DNA from 3 places in the Streptomyces colwelliae genome. Region 1 is predicted to be linked to each of the others. Evidence: riboswitches for the same ligand, from Rfam matches in the RefSeq annotation. Region 1 holds a riboswitch; each other region holds the start of a gene.
What was found. A riboswitch is a leader RNA that binds a small molecule or an ion and turns the genes downstream of it on or off. The one in region 1 is predicted to bind cyclic di-AMP.

Region 2: it holds a riboswitch for cyclic di-AMP, as region 1 does, so the genes downstream of both, ACNFOC_RS31905 (transglycosylase SLT domain-containing protein) here and ACNFOC_RS41535 (M23 family metallopeptidase) in region 1, are expected to answer to the same signal.
Region 3: it holds a riboswitch for cyclic di-AMP, as region 1 does, so the genes downstream of both, ACNFOC_RS27015 (M23 family metallopeptidase) here and ACNFOC_RS41535 (M23 family metallopeptidase) in region 1, are expected to answer to the same signal.

Annotation. Positions count from the first base shown of each region.
Region 1 is NZ_JBLTJC010000323.1:6,566-11,546, reverse strand. It holds gene ACNFOC_RS41550 (alginate lyase family protein) at 1-899, shown strand, start outside; tRNA gene ACNFOC_RS41545 (tRNA-Met) at 963-1,036, shown strand; gene ACNFOC_RS41540 (PP2C family protein-serine/threonine phosphatase) at 1,158-2,315, shown strand; cyclic di-AMP (ydaO/yuaA leader) riboswitch at 2,563-2,719, shown strand; gene ACNFOC_RS41535 (M23 family metallopeptidase) at 2,731-3,741, shown strand; gene ACNFOC_RS41530 (aldo/keto reductase) at 3,785-4,729, shown strand; gene ACNFOC_RS41525 (PrsW family intramembrane metalloprotease) at 4,736-4,981, opposite strand, start outside.
Region 2 is NZ_JBLTJC010000188.1:9,375-14,355, reverse strand. It holds gene ACNFOC_RS31915 (peptide MFS transporter) at 1-94, shown strand, start outside; gene ACNFOC_RS31910 (CocE/NonD family hydrolase) at 122-2,116, shown strand; cyclic di-AMP (ydaO/yuaA leader) riboswitch at 2,380-2,551, shown strand; gene ACNFOC_RS31905 (transglycosylase SLT domain-containing protein) at 2,555-3,034, shown strand; gene ACNFOC_RS31900 (HAD family hydrolase) at 3,129-3,935, opposite strand; gene ACNFOC_RS31895 (LacI family DNA-binding transcriptional regulator) at 4,042-4,981, opposite strand, start outside.
Region 3 is NZ_JBLTJC010000141.1:4,172-9,152, reverse strand. It holds gene ACNFOC_RS27025 (HPr family phosphocarrier protein) at 1-271, shown strand, start outside; gene ACNFOC_RS27020 (GntR family transcriptional regulator) at 433-1,128, opposite strand; gene ACNFOC_RS27015 (M23 family metallopeptidase) at 1,316-2,071, opposite strand; cyclic di-AMP (ydaO/yuaA leader) riboswitch at 2,085-2,246, opposite strand; gene ACNFOC_RS27010 (M16 family metallopeptidase) at 2,461-3,849, opposite strand; gene ACNFOC_RS27005 (M16 family metallopeptidase) at 3,846-4,981, opposite strand, start outside.

The sequences.
Region 1 (4,981 bases):
TCGAGGAGCGCGAGGACGCGATCGCGGCGTACACGCAGGCCCTGCTGTTCAGCATCACCGGGAAGCAGCATCACGCGCTGAAGGCGCGGGAGATCATGGACGACTGGTCGGCGAAGATGAAGGAGCACACCTCCGACGACGCCGGGCTCCAGACCGCGTGGGCCGGTTCGACGTGGGTGCGGGCGGCCGAGATCGTGCGGTACGCGCCCGGCGCCGGATGGCCGGCGGACCGGGTGAAGCGGTTCGGGACGATGCTGCGTACCGCCTACGAGCCGGAAGTCACGAAGAACCTGCCGGACTACAACGGCAACTGGGATCTCGCGATGACGGACGCGGCGATCGGCATCGCCGTCTTCCTCGACGACCACAAGGCCTTCGACGCGGCCGTCGAACGCTTCCGTGACCGCGTGCCCGCCTACTTCTACCTCGCCAAGGACGGCAAGGTGCCGCTCACCCCGGCGGGCTCGAAGCTCACCACCCCGCAGAAGCTGACGACGTACTGGTTCAAGCAGACGACGTTCAGGGACGGCGTCGCCCAGGAGACCTGCCGCAACTTCAAGCACGTCGGGTACTCGCTGGCGGCGACCGCCCACATCGCCGAGACCGCCTGGCACCAGGGCGTCGACCTGTACGACGGGGTCAAGGACCGGCTCAAGGCCGCCCTCGAGTTCCACGCCCGCTACCAGCTCGGCGAGCCCGCGCCCGCCTGGCTGTGCGGCGGCAAGGTCGACCGGAACATGGGGCCCGACCTGGAGGTCGCCGTCAACCACCTGGAGGGCCGGCTCGGCGTGAAGGTGCCCGCCGCGCACAAGCTCGCCGAGTCCACCCGGCCGGCCGGCAGCGACGACCTCTTCGTCTCCTGGGAGACCCTCACGCACGCCGGGAACACCGCCGACTGACGGCGGACTGAAACCTGTGTGACTTCGGACCCCGCGGATGGCGTATAGTTGCAATCACAACGGCGCGGGGTGGAGCAGCTCGGTAGCTCGCTGGGCTCATAACCCAGAGGTCGCAGGTTCAAATCCTGTCCCCGCTACTAAGGCCAAGGGCCGGAATCCAGAAATGGATTCCGGCCCTTGGTGTTTCCCCCCTTTTTTGATCCCCCCGATCGGCCCATACCGCTCGCCGCCCTCCCCCCACCAGGAAAAACTGGATCCGTGGAGGAGGAGGGTCCGTATGTGCGAGCCGGCGGGCGCCTGCCCGGCGATCCCGTGCCCGACCCGGGCCTCGGCCCCGTCGAGGGACGCCGGATCTCCTGCGCCCGCACCTTCGCCCACCAACTGCCGGCGCTGCTGCTGATCGCCGGGGCGTTCTACGACTACCTCACCCCGCGGGACTTCACCGCGGCCCCGTTCTTCACCGCCGCCCCGCTGGTCGCCGCCCCGCTCTACTCGCGGCGCGGCACCGTGCTCACCGGCCTGGTCTGCGTCGCCGTCGTCCTCGCGATCCACATCAAGCTCGGCATCGTCCTCCACACCGACGCGATCACCGAGACGGCCACCGTCGCGACGGTCGCGGTCCTCGCCGTCCTCATCAACGCCCTGGTCCGCCGCAGCAGCGAACAGCTCGCCTCCGCGCGCGAGATCGCCGAGGCCGCCCAGCGCGCCGTACTGCCCGAACCGGCCGAGCGGATCGGCGGGTTCGAGATCGCGGCACGGTACGAGGCGGCGCAGGAGGGCGCGTTCATCGGCGGCGACCTGTACGCGGTGCAGGACACCCCGCACGGCGTACGGCTGGTCGTCGGCGACGTGCGCGGCAAGGGCATGGGCGCGGTCGCCGCCGTCGCCGTGGTCATCGGGGCGTTCCGGGAGGCCGCCGAGCAGGAGGCGACCCTGGAGGCGGTCGCCCAGCGGCTGGAGCGGGCGCTGGCGCGCGAGGGCACCCGGCGCGATGGGCTCGACGCGTTCGAGGGGTTCACCACGGCCGTCCTCGCCGAACTCCCGCATGGCGACGGCGTCGTACGGATCGTCGACCGGGGGCATCCGCCGCCGCTGCTCCTGCACGAGGACGGCGCCGTGCGCACGTTGCAGGTCCAGGAGCCCGCACTGCCCCTGGGAATGGGCGAGTTGGGGGTCTGGCCCGACCGCGCCGAGGAGTTCGCGTTCCCGGGCGGGGCCACTCTCCTCGTCCACACCGACGGGCTGTCCGAGGCGCGCGACTCCCGCGGTGTCTTCTACGACCCCGAGGAGCGGCTGGCCGGCCGGACCTTCCGGAGTCCCGAGGCGTTGCTCGGCATCCTCGCCAAGGAGGTGCGCCGGTACTCGGGGGGTGGCATGACGGACGACATGGCGATGATCGCCGTAAGACATCCATAGACGGACATCCGCGGCAGCTGTCACCGGGGGTGATCGGGTGAGCGCCCTCCGCATAACAACTGACATCCCGTCAATACCTGTGGGAATTCTGAGACTTGGCCAACTCGCCCGTTTTTCGCCGGTGGTGGGCCGTTCGTCCAGCAAGGAAAGGTTAATGATCAAGCCGAACAGCTTGGAAACGGGCGCCCGTGTCTATTAACGTTCGATAACGCAGCGCGGTCGTCCCAGCCGTCACAAGAGATGGCTCCGTGCGCACGCGCCGAATCCCGCAAGGGAACCGGGGAACCACCACTTGGGGTGAATCGCTCGTCGACCGCCGTGGCAACACGGCCGGTTTACGCGCGTAGGAGACCTTCCTGCTCCGAACCCGTCAGCTAACCCGGTAGGCGAGAAGGAAGGAAAGGAGCACGCCCACGTGGCGTCCAACCAGGCTGCCCCAGAAGCCCCTGTCGTCTACGGCGGTTACCGCCCCGACGAGGGCCCCTGGGAGGAGTGGAATCCCAGCGCGGAGTCCGTACCTCCCAACCGCGGCAAGCACCGTGTCGCCAAGCAGCGTGGTGGCGGGGGATTCGCCCGCAGCTCCACCGTCCTGGGCGTCGGTGTCATAGCCGCCGTCAGCGCGGGCGGTATGGCCAGCGCCAACACCGGCAAGCCGCCGGTCTCCATCTCCATGCCCGACCTGCCCTCCGTGGGCCACCTGCTGGACGACTCCTCCAGCAGCACCCCCAAGGGTTCCGCGACCGCGCTCAGCAGCGTCGGCGTGACCACCACCGAGACCGCCAAGGGCGCCTCGGACGCGGGCGAGCTGCTGCGCAACCGGATCATGGCGCAGGCCGAGTCGCAGCAGGTGCAGGTCGACGGCAAGTCGAAGGCCGCCGTCGAGGCCGCCGTCGCCAAGCAGGTCGACGACGCCGCCGCCAAGGCCGAGAAGGACGCCGCCAAGAAGGCCGCCGACGCGAAGGAGGCCGCGGAGGCCGCCGCCAAGAAGAAGGCCGAGGCCGCGAAGCTCGCCGAGCTGGCCAAGCAGTACACGCTGCCGGTCGGCTCGTACACGATCACCGGCACCTTCGGCCAGGCCGGCTCGATGTGGTCCTCCGGGTACCACACCGGCCTCGACTTCGCCGCTCCCACCGGCACGCTGATCAAGGCGATCCACAGCGGCACGGTCACCGAGGCGGGCTGGGCCGGGTCGTACGGCTACCGCACGATCCTCACCCTCGACGACGGCACCGAGCTGTGGTTCTGCCACCAGTCCTCGATCAACGTCAGCGTCGGCCAGAAGGTCTCCACCGGCGAGGTCATCGGCCGCGTCGGCGCGACCGGCAACGTGACCGGGCCGCACCTCCACCTGGAGGTGCACATCAACGGCGCCGCCACCGCGAGCGACCCGGCGCCCTGGCTGCGCAGCAAGGGCCTCAACCCCTGAGCGTCTGGAATATCCGGTTCCGGCCCGGCCGTTGAAGAGAGTCATGACTTCTCTTCGCAAGCTGGGCCGGTCCGATCTCGAGGTCTTCCCGCTCTCCCTCGGCGGCAACGTCTTCGGCTGGACCGCCGACGAGGCGACCTCCTTCGCCGTCCTCGACGCGTACACCGCCGCGGGCGGCAACTTCGTCGACACCGCCGACTCGTACTCGGCGTTCGTGCCGGGCAACCAGGGCGGCGAGTCCGAGACCATCATCGGCAAGTGGCTCAAGGCCCGCGGCAACCGCTCCGACGTCGTCATCGCCACCAAGGTCAGCCAGCACCCCGAGTTCCAGGGGCTGAGCGCCGCCAACATCAAGGCCGCCGCGGACGCGTCCCTGCGCCGTCTGGGCACGGACCACATCGACCTCTACTACACGCACTGGGACAAGGTCGAGGTCCCGGTCGAGGAGATCATCGGCGCCCTGGACGAGCTGGTGAAGGCGGGCAAGGTCCGGCAGATCGCCGCCTCCAACATCTCCCCGGAGCGCCTGAAGGCATCCCTCGACTTCTCCGACCGCGAGGGCCTGGCGCGCTATGTCGCGATCCAGCCGCACTACAACCTGGTCTCGCGCGACACCTACGAGGGCGAGCTGAGCGAGGTCGCCGCGCGGAACGGCCTGTCGGCGCTGCCGTACTTCGCGCTGGCCGCCGGATTCCTCACCGGCAAGTACCGCCCCGGTACGAGCGTGGAGAGCGCGCGGGCGGGGCGCGCGGCGCAGTACCTCGAATCGGAGCGCGGCCAGAAGGTGCTGACCGCCTTGGACGAGGTCGCCCAGGCCCATGAGGCGCCCGTGGCGACGGTGGCCCTGGCCTGGCTCGCCGCCCGGCCCACCGTCGCGGCCCCGATCGCCTCCGCCCGCACGGTCGACCAGCTCCCCGCACTGCTGGGCGTGGCCGAACTGGAGCTGACGGACACGGAGCTCGCGAAGCTGACGGACGCCTCGGCCTGAGGGCCGTCAGGACCGGTACGGGTTGTACAGGGGAGTCCCGTACGACCCGTACACCGGCGGCCACGGCGGCACCACCACCGGCACCGGCGGCGCAGTGCGCCGCGCCGCGTAGTCCAGCGCGGGCCGCGCCACCTCCCGGCGCAGCCCCAGCTCGTGCAGCAACTCCCTTTCCCGTACGGCGAAGTCGGCGCCGGCGCGGCCCCGCGCGGCCCGGTGCCGCAGGAACGCCAGGGAGGTCGCGTACGCCTCGTA
Region 2 (4,981 bases), on a different contig from region 1:
CTTCGGCGTCAACGGCGCGATCGCGGTGGCCGCGGGCCTCGCGGTGATGGCCGCCGCGCCGTGGCTGCGCCGCACGATGCACCCGGTCCACTGAAGCCAACGGAGCCCCAGGGGTCACGTCATGCACATCCGAACCTCCTTCCCCTACGAGACGGCCCACGAGGACCTCCGTATCCCGCTGCCCGACGGAACACGCCTCTACGCGCGCGTGTGGCGCCCGGTGACGGACGAACCCGTACCGGCGCTCCTCGAGTACCTCCCGTACCGCCTGACCGACTGGACGGCGCCCCGCGACGCCCAGCGCCACCCCTGGTACGCGGGCCACGGCTACGCCTCCGTCCGGGTCGATGTGCGCGGGCACGGCAACAGTGAGGGTGCCCCCGGCGACGAGTACGACGCGCAGGAACTCGCCGACGGCGTAGAAGTGGTCAACTGGCTTGCCGCGCAGCCCTGGTGCACGGGCAAGGTCGGCATGTTCGGCATCTCCTGGGGCGGCTTCAACTCCCTCCAGATCGCGGCCCTCGCGCCCGAGCCGCTCAAGGCGATCGTCACGGTCTGCTCGACGGACGACCGCTACGACAACGACGTGCACTACATGGGAGGTTCCGCCCTCGCGGTCGACCTGCACGCCTGGGCGGCCACCATGCTCGCCTTCGTCGCCCGCCCGCCGGACCCCGAGTACGCGGGCCTCGTCTGGCGCGACACGTGGCTCAAGCGCCTCGAACAGATCGACCCGTTCATCCACACCTGGCTCGCCCACCAGATCCGCGACGACTACTGGAAGCACGGCAGCGTCTGCGAGGACTACGGCGCGATCGACGCGGCCGTCCTCGCGGTGGGCGGCTGGCACGACCCGTACCGCGACACGGTCCTACGGCTCGTCGAACACCTCCCGCCGGACCGCGTACGCGGCCTGATCGGCCCGTGGTCGCACCAGTACCCGGACCGCGGCCTGCCGCCGGGCCCCGCGATCGGCTTCCTCCAGGAGACCCTCCGCTGGTGGGATCAGCACCTCAAGGGCATCGACACAGGAGTGATGACGGACCCCCTCCTCCGCGCCTACGTCAGCGACTCGCACCCTCCGGCCACGGTCTACGACACCCTGCCGGGCCGTTGGGTCGGCGAGCCCGCGTGGCCCTCGCCGCACGTGAAGACGACGACGTACGGCCTCCGGGGTGCCCCCGTGATCGTCCGCTCCCCCATGCACACGGGCGTGGACGCGGGCCGTTTCTTCCCCTTCGGGAACGACGCCGACCTGCCGCCGGACCAGCGGGACGAGGACGCGCGCTCCGCGTGCTTCGAGTTCGAGGTGCCGGCCGAGACGTGGGTGCTGGGGCGGCCGAGGGTGCGGCTGCGGCTGACCTGTGAGGTGCCGCGCGGGCAGGTGATCGCCCGGCTGTGCGACGTGGCCCCCGACGGCGCCTCGACCCTGGTCACCCGGGGTGTGCTGAACCTGTCGGCGCGGCATGGGCGGGACCGGGCGGTGCCGTGGACGCCGGGCACCACCGAGGACGTGACCTTCGAGCTGAACGGCATCGGGCACGCGTTCCCGCCCGGGCACCGCATCCGGCTCGCGGTGTCGTCGGCGTACTGGCCGTGGATCTGGCCGCAGCCGGAATCGGCGGCGGGGTTCACGCTGGACCCGGAGGGGAGCGCGCTCGAACTCCCGGTGCGGGAACAGGAGTTGACGGAGGACATCCGGTTCGACGAACCCGAGGAGGCCGAGCCCCTCGGGGTCAACTACCCGGCCACGCTGGACGAACCGCGCCCCGAGCGGCTGGTCGTACGGGATGTCGCGAAGGGCGAGTGGCGGCTGGAGGTGGACCCCCGGTACGGCGGCACGCGCGTGTACCCGGACGGGCTCGAGTTCACCGAGGACGCGTTGGAGACGTACACGATCGACGAGTCGGATCCGCTGTCGGCCCGCACCCGCTCGGACTGGTCGATCCGGCTGCACCGGCCGGAGCTGGGGTGGGACACGACCGTGCGGACGCGGTCGGAGATTACTTGCGACGAAACGGAATTTATTACCTCGAACGAGGTCATCTGCACCGAGGGCGAAGAAGTGATCTTCCACCGCACATGGGAGAAAAGGATTCCGAGAACTGCCAGTTGAGGATGAATGCCCGATTTGCCGTTCTTAATCCTCCCGTGAGTTGGGTCACGCGTTTCTGTGCGTGCCCTGTGTCCTGGTCTGCCCGCGTTTTCCCTTACGGCATTTGACAGTTGACCCTTGGCTCACGCAAAGGATCAAGTGCCTCATACGCCTCAGACCAAGGTCAATAGGGGTTAGGTGTGATTCCGCCACTTGTTCCGGACATGTGCTCTCGCATAGTTTCCCGGCCTGTCGAGCGGAACGCCGAATCCTGCCGCCGCCCGGCATCCCAGTCACGAACTTCTCGCACGGCAGGAGCGGGGGAACCAGGTAAGCCGCCGGGCCGGTCGTCATGACCGGAACGGCTTGGGGTTAAGTCACGTCCGTCAGGGCGTGGCCGGGCACCTCCCAGCCCGAACCCGACAGCTCACCTCGCAGGCGACGGAGAGGAACCTCGTCATGCCTGCATCCGCTCAGTCCCGCCGCGCCCGCCTCGTCCGCCGTGCCGTTCTCACCGGTACCGGTGTCGCGATCCTCGCGCTGCCTGTCGTCGGTGCGACCACCGCGTCCGCGGCCACCACGTCGACCACCGCCGCCTCGACCACGCTTGCCGGGTACCCCAACACCCTTGACGGGTGGATTCGGGAGTCGCTCGCGATCATGGCGCAGAAGGGGATTCCGGGTACGTACAACGGGATCTACCGGAACGTGATCCGTGAGTCTTCCGGGAACCAGTACGCGATCAACAACTGGGACTCCAACGCGGCGGCGGGTACGCCGTCGAAGGGGTTGCTTCAGGTGATCGACCCGACGTTCAACGCGTATCACGTTGCCGGGACTTCGTTTGACCCGTATGACCCGGTTGCGAACATCACCGCTGCTTGTAACTACGCCGCCGCGGTGTATGGCTCCATCGACAACGTGTACGGGGCTTACTAGAAATCGTTGGATCAGCCACGACGGGTTGTTTGTTTGACTGCCGCGCCGTCGTGGCTGGTCGCGCAGTTCCCCGCGCCCCTAAAAGCAGGGCGTTCTAGCTGAACAATCTCTCAAGTACCAGGGCGATTCCGTCGTCCTCGTTCGAGGACGTCACCTCGTCGGCTACCGCCTTGAGTTCGGGGTGGGCGTTGGCCATCGCCACTCCGTGGGCCGCCCAGTCGAACATCGGGATGTCGTTCGGCATGTCGCCGAAGGCGATGGTGTCGGACGGGGACAGGCCCAAGTGGCGGGCGGCGAGGGCCAGTCCCGTTGCCTTGGTGATGCCGAGTGGCTGGAGTTCGACGGTGCCGGGGCCCGACATGGTGACCGAGGCCAGGGAACCGACCACCGAGCGGGCCGTGGACGCCAACTCGTCGTCCTCCAGGGCGGGGTGACGGAGCAGCACCTTGCTGATGGGTTCGCACCAGAGGTCGTCCCGCTTGCCTACCCGTACCGCGGGGAGCGTGGGGTGCGGCATCAAGTAGCCGGGCTCGATCAGGGTGAGGCCGTCCACGCCGTCCTGGTCTACCGCCGCGTACACCTGGCCCACCTCCGCCTCGATCTTGCCGAGCGCGGTCTCCGCCAACTCCCGGTCCAGGGTGACCGACCAGAGCAGACGGTCCGCGCCGGCGTCGTACAACTGCGCGCCCTGTCCGCACACCGCGAGCCCCCTGCTGCCGAGGTCGTCGAGGAGCGGTCGCACCCTCGGGGCGGGCCTGCCGGTGACGACGAGGTGCCGGGCACCCGCCGCCGCCACCCGCCGCAGTGCGGCGAGGGACCGGTCGGAGAGTGTGTCGTCGCCGCGCAGCAGCGTCCCGTCCAGGTCGGTGGCGATCAGTGCATATGCGAGGGGTGCGGCCATGATCAGAGAATACGGATGGAACGCCCCACCGACTCGACACGAACCGGACGGCTCCTGCCTTCACATGCGTTGACCCGTGTTCCGGTTGGTTTGACAGTTACGGCCGTTATGCCGACTCCCGTACCACCAGTTCCGTAGGCAGAATCACGCCCGCCGTGTCCTCGCCGGCGATCTGGGCCAGCAGCATCCTCACCATCTCGGCGCTGATGCGGTCGTAGGGCTGGCGCATGGTCGTGAGGGCCGGGGTGATGGAGGTGGCCGCCGCCGAGTCGTCGAAGCCTCCGACAGCGATGTCATCCGGGACCGAACGGCCGGATTGTTGGAGGGTGTTGACGACGCCGAGGGCCATCAGGTCGGAGGCTACGAAGACCGCGTCTATGTCCGGGGCCTGGGCCAGGAGTCTGCGGGCCGCTTCCTCGCCGCCCGTGCGGCGGTAGTCGCCCTCGACCACCAGGGTGGGGTCGTGCGGGAGGCCTGCCTCCGTCAAGACGTCTCGGTAACCCGCCAGGCGGTCGGGGCCGCCGGGGGCGTCGAGCGGGCCGGTGACCATGGCGATGCGGCGGCGGCCGGCGGCGATGAGGTGGCGGACCATCTCCTGGGCGCCGTCGCGGTCGGCGGCGGCGACGTAGCTGTACTTGGAGGCTTTGCCGAGCGGTTTGCCGCAGGCCACCAACGGGATTCCCGCGTCCCGGAGTTCGGCCGCGACCGGGTCGCCGCTGTGGTTGGAGACGAGGAGTACGCCGTCCACGTGGCCCGAGGTGATGTACCGGGTGAGGCGGCGGCGTTCGTCCTTCGACGAGGCCAGCATCAGGAGCAGCGGGATGTCGTGCCGGGCCAGGTGTTCGGTGCAACCCCGCAGCAGGACATTGAAGTTGGGGTCCTCGAAGAACTTCTCCTGAGGCTCGGTGAGGAGGAACGCCACCGAGTCCGACCGTCCGGTGCTCAGGGAGCGGGCGTGCCGGTTGACGACGTAGCCCGTCTTCCTGATCGCCGTCTCCACCGCGGTGCGGGCGGCGGGTGAGACGTAGTGGCCGCCGTTGAGGAAC
Region 3 (4,981 bases), on a different contig from region 1:
CCGCGTCAACGTCGGCTGGGCGGAGGGCCTTCACGCCCGCCCCGCCTCCATCTTCGTCCGGGCCACCACGGCCTCGGGTATCCCCGTGACGATCGCCAAGGCCGACGGCAACCCCGTCAACGCGGCCTCCATGCTCGCGGTCCTGGGCCTGGGCGCCCAGGGCGGCGAGGAGATCGTCCTCGCCTCCGAGGCCGAGGGCGCCGACGCGGCCCTCGACCGCCTGGCGAAGCTGGTCGCGGAGGGCCTTGAAGAACTCCCCGAGACCGTCTGACAACCCCGCAATTGACGGTCGCGGTGCTTTTCGCCCAAAAACGATCCACCGCAACCTCGAAGGGCTCGTCCGAATTACCGGGCGAGCCCTTCGTAATTTCCACTTACGGGCAGCATAAATAATCCCCCGCGAATTACCTCTCTTTGTATACGGCGCCCGTGTTAATGCCGCAGACCCGACATGTTTACGGGAGGTTGCGAAGTCCTCACACGCTCCGTGCCGTTCGCGCCGCCGGGAAAGCGCAGCCGGTGCGCGGTGCCCGCGCGCTCGGTGTGCAGGGCGGTGATCGCCCGCGCGCGCTCGCCGTCGCCGCGCGCCACCGCGTCCACGATGGCCCCGTGCTCGGCCCAGGACTCCACGGGGTTGGCCGGTGCGTCCACCGCGTACATCCAGGCGATCTTGTGCCGCAGCTGGGTCAGCATCGAGGTCAGCGCGGGGCTCCCGGAGGCCTGTGCCAGCGTCTCGTGGAACCAGCTGCCCAGGGAGCGCAGATCCTCGCTGTTGCCCCTCCTGGCGCGCTCCTGGCCCAGCCTGACGAGGCCGCGCAGCACCTTGAGGTGGGCCTCGGTGCGCCGCTGGGCGGCCCGCGAGGCGCCGAGCGGCTCCAGCAGCATCCGCATCTCCAGCAGGTCGGCGGCCTCCTGCTCGGTCGGTTCCGCGACGCACGCGCCCGCGTGCCGCCGGGTCACCACGAACCCCTCGGCCTCCAGCGTGCGCAAGGCCTCCCGGACGGGGACGCGCGAGACCCCGTACCGGCGCGCGAGGAGTTCCTCCGTGAGACGGCTGCCGCGCTCGTAGACACCGGCGACGATGTCGTCCCGGATCGCCGTGCATACCGAGTGCGCCGGAATACGCATGTCCGACCTCCGCCTTAATCCCCGTGAAACGTCGACGATTGACGTGTGTTCCGTGACTCTATTGCAATGAGCGGGAATTTCCGATGGCGGGCCGGAATCCATGGATATTTTTTGGACAGGAGGGCTCCGGAAACGCCGAAAGCCCCGGCCGGCGAGCCAGGGCTTCGGGAAGTGCGGCGCCGTGTCGTCAGACGTTCACGCCGTGCTTGCGGAGGTAGGCGACGGGGTCGACGTCGGAGCCGTACTCGGCGGTCGTGCGGGCCTCGAAGTGGAGGTGCGGTCCGGTGACGTTGCCTGTCGCCCCGGAGAGGCCTATCTGCTCGCCCGGGGTGACCGTCTGGCCGACGGAGACACCGATGGACGACAGGTGGCCGTACATGGTGTACATGCCGTCGGCCATCTTGATCACGACCTGGTTGCCGTACGAGCCTCCCCAGCCGGCCTCGACGACGGTGCCGGAGCCGACCGCGTGCACGGAGGTGCCGGTCGAGGCGTGGAAGTCGATGCCGGTGTGGGCACCGGAGGACCACAGGGAGCCGCCGGTCTTGTAGCCGGTGGAGACGTACGAGCCGGTGACCGGTGCGACGAAGGTGTTGAGCCTCTTGCGCTCGGCCGCGCGGGCGGCGCGTACCTCGGCCTCGCGCTCCGCCTTGGCCTGCGCGGCGGCCTTGGCCCGGGCGGTCTCCCTGGCCAGCGTTTCAGCGGCGGCCTGCTGCTGGGCGACGGCCTGGGCGTCGATCTTCTCGGCCACGGAGTCGCCCATGGCGACGACGGGGGTGAGACCGGTCTGTTCGGGGGCGGGCTCCGCGGCGAACGCGGGGGCGCTCGCGAGGGTACCGACGACGCCGGTGGTGGTGAGGGCCGCGACACTCGCGACACGAACGGTGGTGCGATGGGTCCGGCTCGGGCGACGGTGCTTCCCGGTGGCGCGGGTGAACGCCATGGAGTGGCTGGTCCTTTCCTTCCTTCTCGCCTACCGGGTTAGCTGACGGGTTCGGAGCAGGAAGGTCTCCTACGGACCCCCTCGCTGGGCGCGGGCGTCCGATTCACCCCAGGGACACTTGTGGGTCCCCGGCTCCCCTGGCTCGCGCCGTACGGGGACTCGGCGATGACTGTCCGGTGCCACGAGTGCGGCGCGGTGCCTGACGGACAGCCGGACCGACGCTAAGGGGGGCAACTTTCAATCCCCAAACGGATCACGGTTTTTGTTGCACATGCCACAGGGCAGACAGGCAACCTCTCCCCCAATTCGGACATTAGGGGGCCCTGATGACTCTTCAGTCACCAGGGCCCCCACACGCGCGTGCCGCCGATCGGCTCTCTACTTGTCGTCTACTCGGCCGGGACGACGGTCACTTCGCCGATGCCGAGAGCCTCGACGGGCTCCTTGATCTGCTCCGCGTCGCCGACCAGGATCGTCACCAGACGGTCCACCGGGAAGGCGTTCACGACCGCCGCGGTGGCCTCCACGGTGCCGGTCGCGGCGAGCTGCTGGTACAGCGTCGCCTGGTAGTCGTCGGGCAGGTACTGCTCGACCTGGTCGGCCAGCGTGCTGGCGACGGCCGCGGCGGTCTCGTACTTGAGCGGCGCCACCCCGACGAGGTTCTGTACGGCGATGTCCCGCTCGGGGTCGGTGAGTCCGCCCTCGGCGAGCTTGCGCAGCACGGTCCACAGGTCGTCCAGCGCGGGACCGGTGTTCGGGGTGTCCACGGAGCCGCTGATGGCGAGCATCGAGGCGCCCGTGCCGTCGGGTGCCGAACGCAGCACCTGGCCGAACGCCCGCACACCGTAGGTGTAGCCCTTCTCCTCGCGCAGGACGCGGTCCAGGCGGGAGGTGAGGGTGCCGCCGAGGCAGTACGTGCCGAGCACCTGCGCGGGCCACACGCGGTCGTGCCGGTCGGCGCCGACGCGGCCGATGAGCAGCTGCGTCTGGACGGCGCCGGGACGGTGCACGATCACGACCCGCCCGGTGTCGTCGGCGGTCACCGGCGGCACGGGACGCGGCTGGGCGGTGGAGCCCGTCCACGAGCCCAGGGTGTCGGCGAGCAGCGCGTCCAGGTCGATGCCGGTGAGGTCGCCGACGACCACGACGGTGGCCGTCGCGGGGCGGACGTGCCGGTCGTAGAAGGCGCGTACGGCCCCGGAGTCGATCTTCTGGACGGTCTCCTCGGTGCCCTGGCGCGGGCGCGACATGCGCGAGGTCGCCGGGAACAGCTCCTTGGAGAGCTCCTTGGCCGCGCGGCGGGACGGGTTGGCCGTCTCGTGCGGGATCTCGTCGAGGCGGTTGCGGACCAGCCGCTCGACCTCGCTGTCCGCGAAGGCGGGCGCCCGCAGCGCGTCCGACAGCAGACCGAGCCCCTTGGCCAGACGCGAGGCCGGGACCTCCAGGCTCAGGCGCAGCCCGGGGTGGTCGGCGTGTGCGTCGAGGGTGGCGCCGGAGCGCTCCAGCTCGGCGGCGAACTCTTCGGCGGAGTGCTTGTCGGTGCCCTCGGAGAAGGCCCGCGCGGTGATCGTGGCGACACCGTCCAGGCCGGCCGGTTCGGCCTCCAGGGGCGCGTCCAGGAGCACCTCGACGGCGACGACCTGCTGGCCGGGGCGGTGGCAGCGCAGCACGGTCAGGCCGTTGCCGAGCGTCCCGCGCTCCGGGGCCGGGAAGGCCCACGGCCTGGCCTCGCCGGCCTGGGGCTGCGGGTGGAATTCCATCGTGGCGAGCTCGGTCACTTGGCCGCCTCCTCGTTCTCGTCGCCGGCTTCTGCTTCGTCATCCTCGTCCGCGATGGGCTCGTACACGAGCACCGCGCGGTTGTCGGGGCGCAGTCGGGCCTTGGCGACCACCTGCACCTCCTCCGCCGTCACGTCCAGGACGCGCTGTACGGCGGTCAGGGCGAGCTGCGGGTCGCCGAACAGGACGGCGTACCGGCACAGTTCGTCCGCGCGGCCCGCGACCGTGCCGAGACGGTCCAGCCACTCGCGCTCCAACTGGGCCTGGGCGCGCTCCATTTCCTCGGCCGTGGGGCCCTCCTCGGCGAACCGGGCGAGCTCCTCGTCGATGGCGGCCTCGATGACGGGCACCTCGACGTCCCCGGACGTCTTGACGTCCAGCCACCCCAAGGAGGGCGCTCCGGCCAGCCGCAGCAGGCCGAAGCCCGCCGCAACGGCCGTACGGTCGCGCCGTACAAGGCGGTTGTAGAGGAGCGAGGACTCGCCGCCGCCGAGGATGGTGAGGGCGAGGTCGGCCGCGTCGGACTCGCGCGTGCCGTCGTTCGGCAGGCGGTAGGCGCACATCAGGGCGCGCGCCGGGACCTCTTCCTCGACGACCTCGCGCAGTTGCCCGCCGATCACCTCGGGCAGCGTGCCGTCGCGGGGCTCGGGCTTGCCGTCGTGCGAAGCGATGGACCCGAAGTACTTCTCGATCCAGGCGAGCGTCTGCTCGGGGTCGATGTCGCCGACCACGGACAGGACCGCGTTGTTGGGCGCGTAGTAGGTGCGGAAGAACGCGCGCGCGTCCTCCAGGGTGGCCGCGTCCAGGTCCGCCATCGAGCCGATCGGCGTGTGGTGGTAGGGGTGGCCCTCCGGGTAGGCGAGGGCGGTCAGCTTCTCGAACGCGGTCCCGTAGGGCACGTTGTCGTAGCGCTGGCGGCGCTCGTTCTTGACGACGTCCCGCTGGTTCTCCATGGACTCTTCGTCCAGGGCGGCCAGAAGCGAGCCCATGCGGTCGGCCTCCAGCCAGAGCGCGAGCTCCAACTGGTGGGTGGGCATGGTCTCGAAGTAGTTCGTGCGCTCGAAGCTGGTGGTGCCGTTGAGCGAACCGCCCGCGCCCTGCACCAGTTCGAAGTGGCCGTTGCCCTTCACCT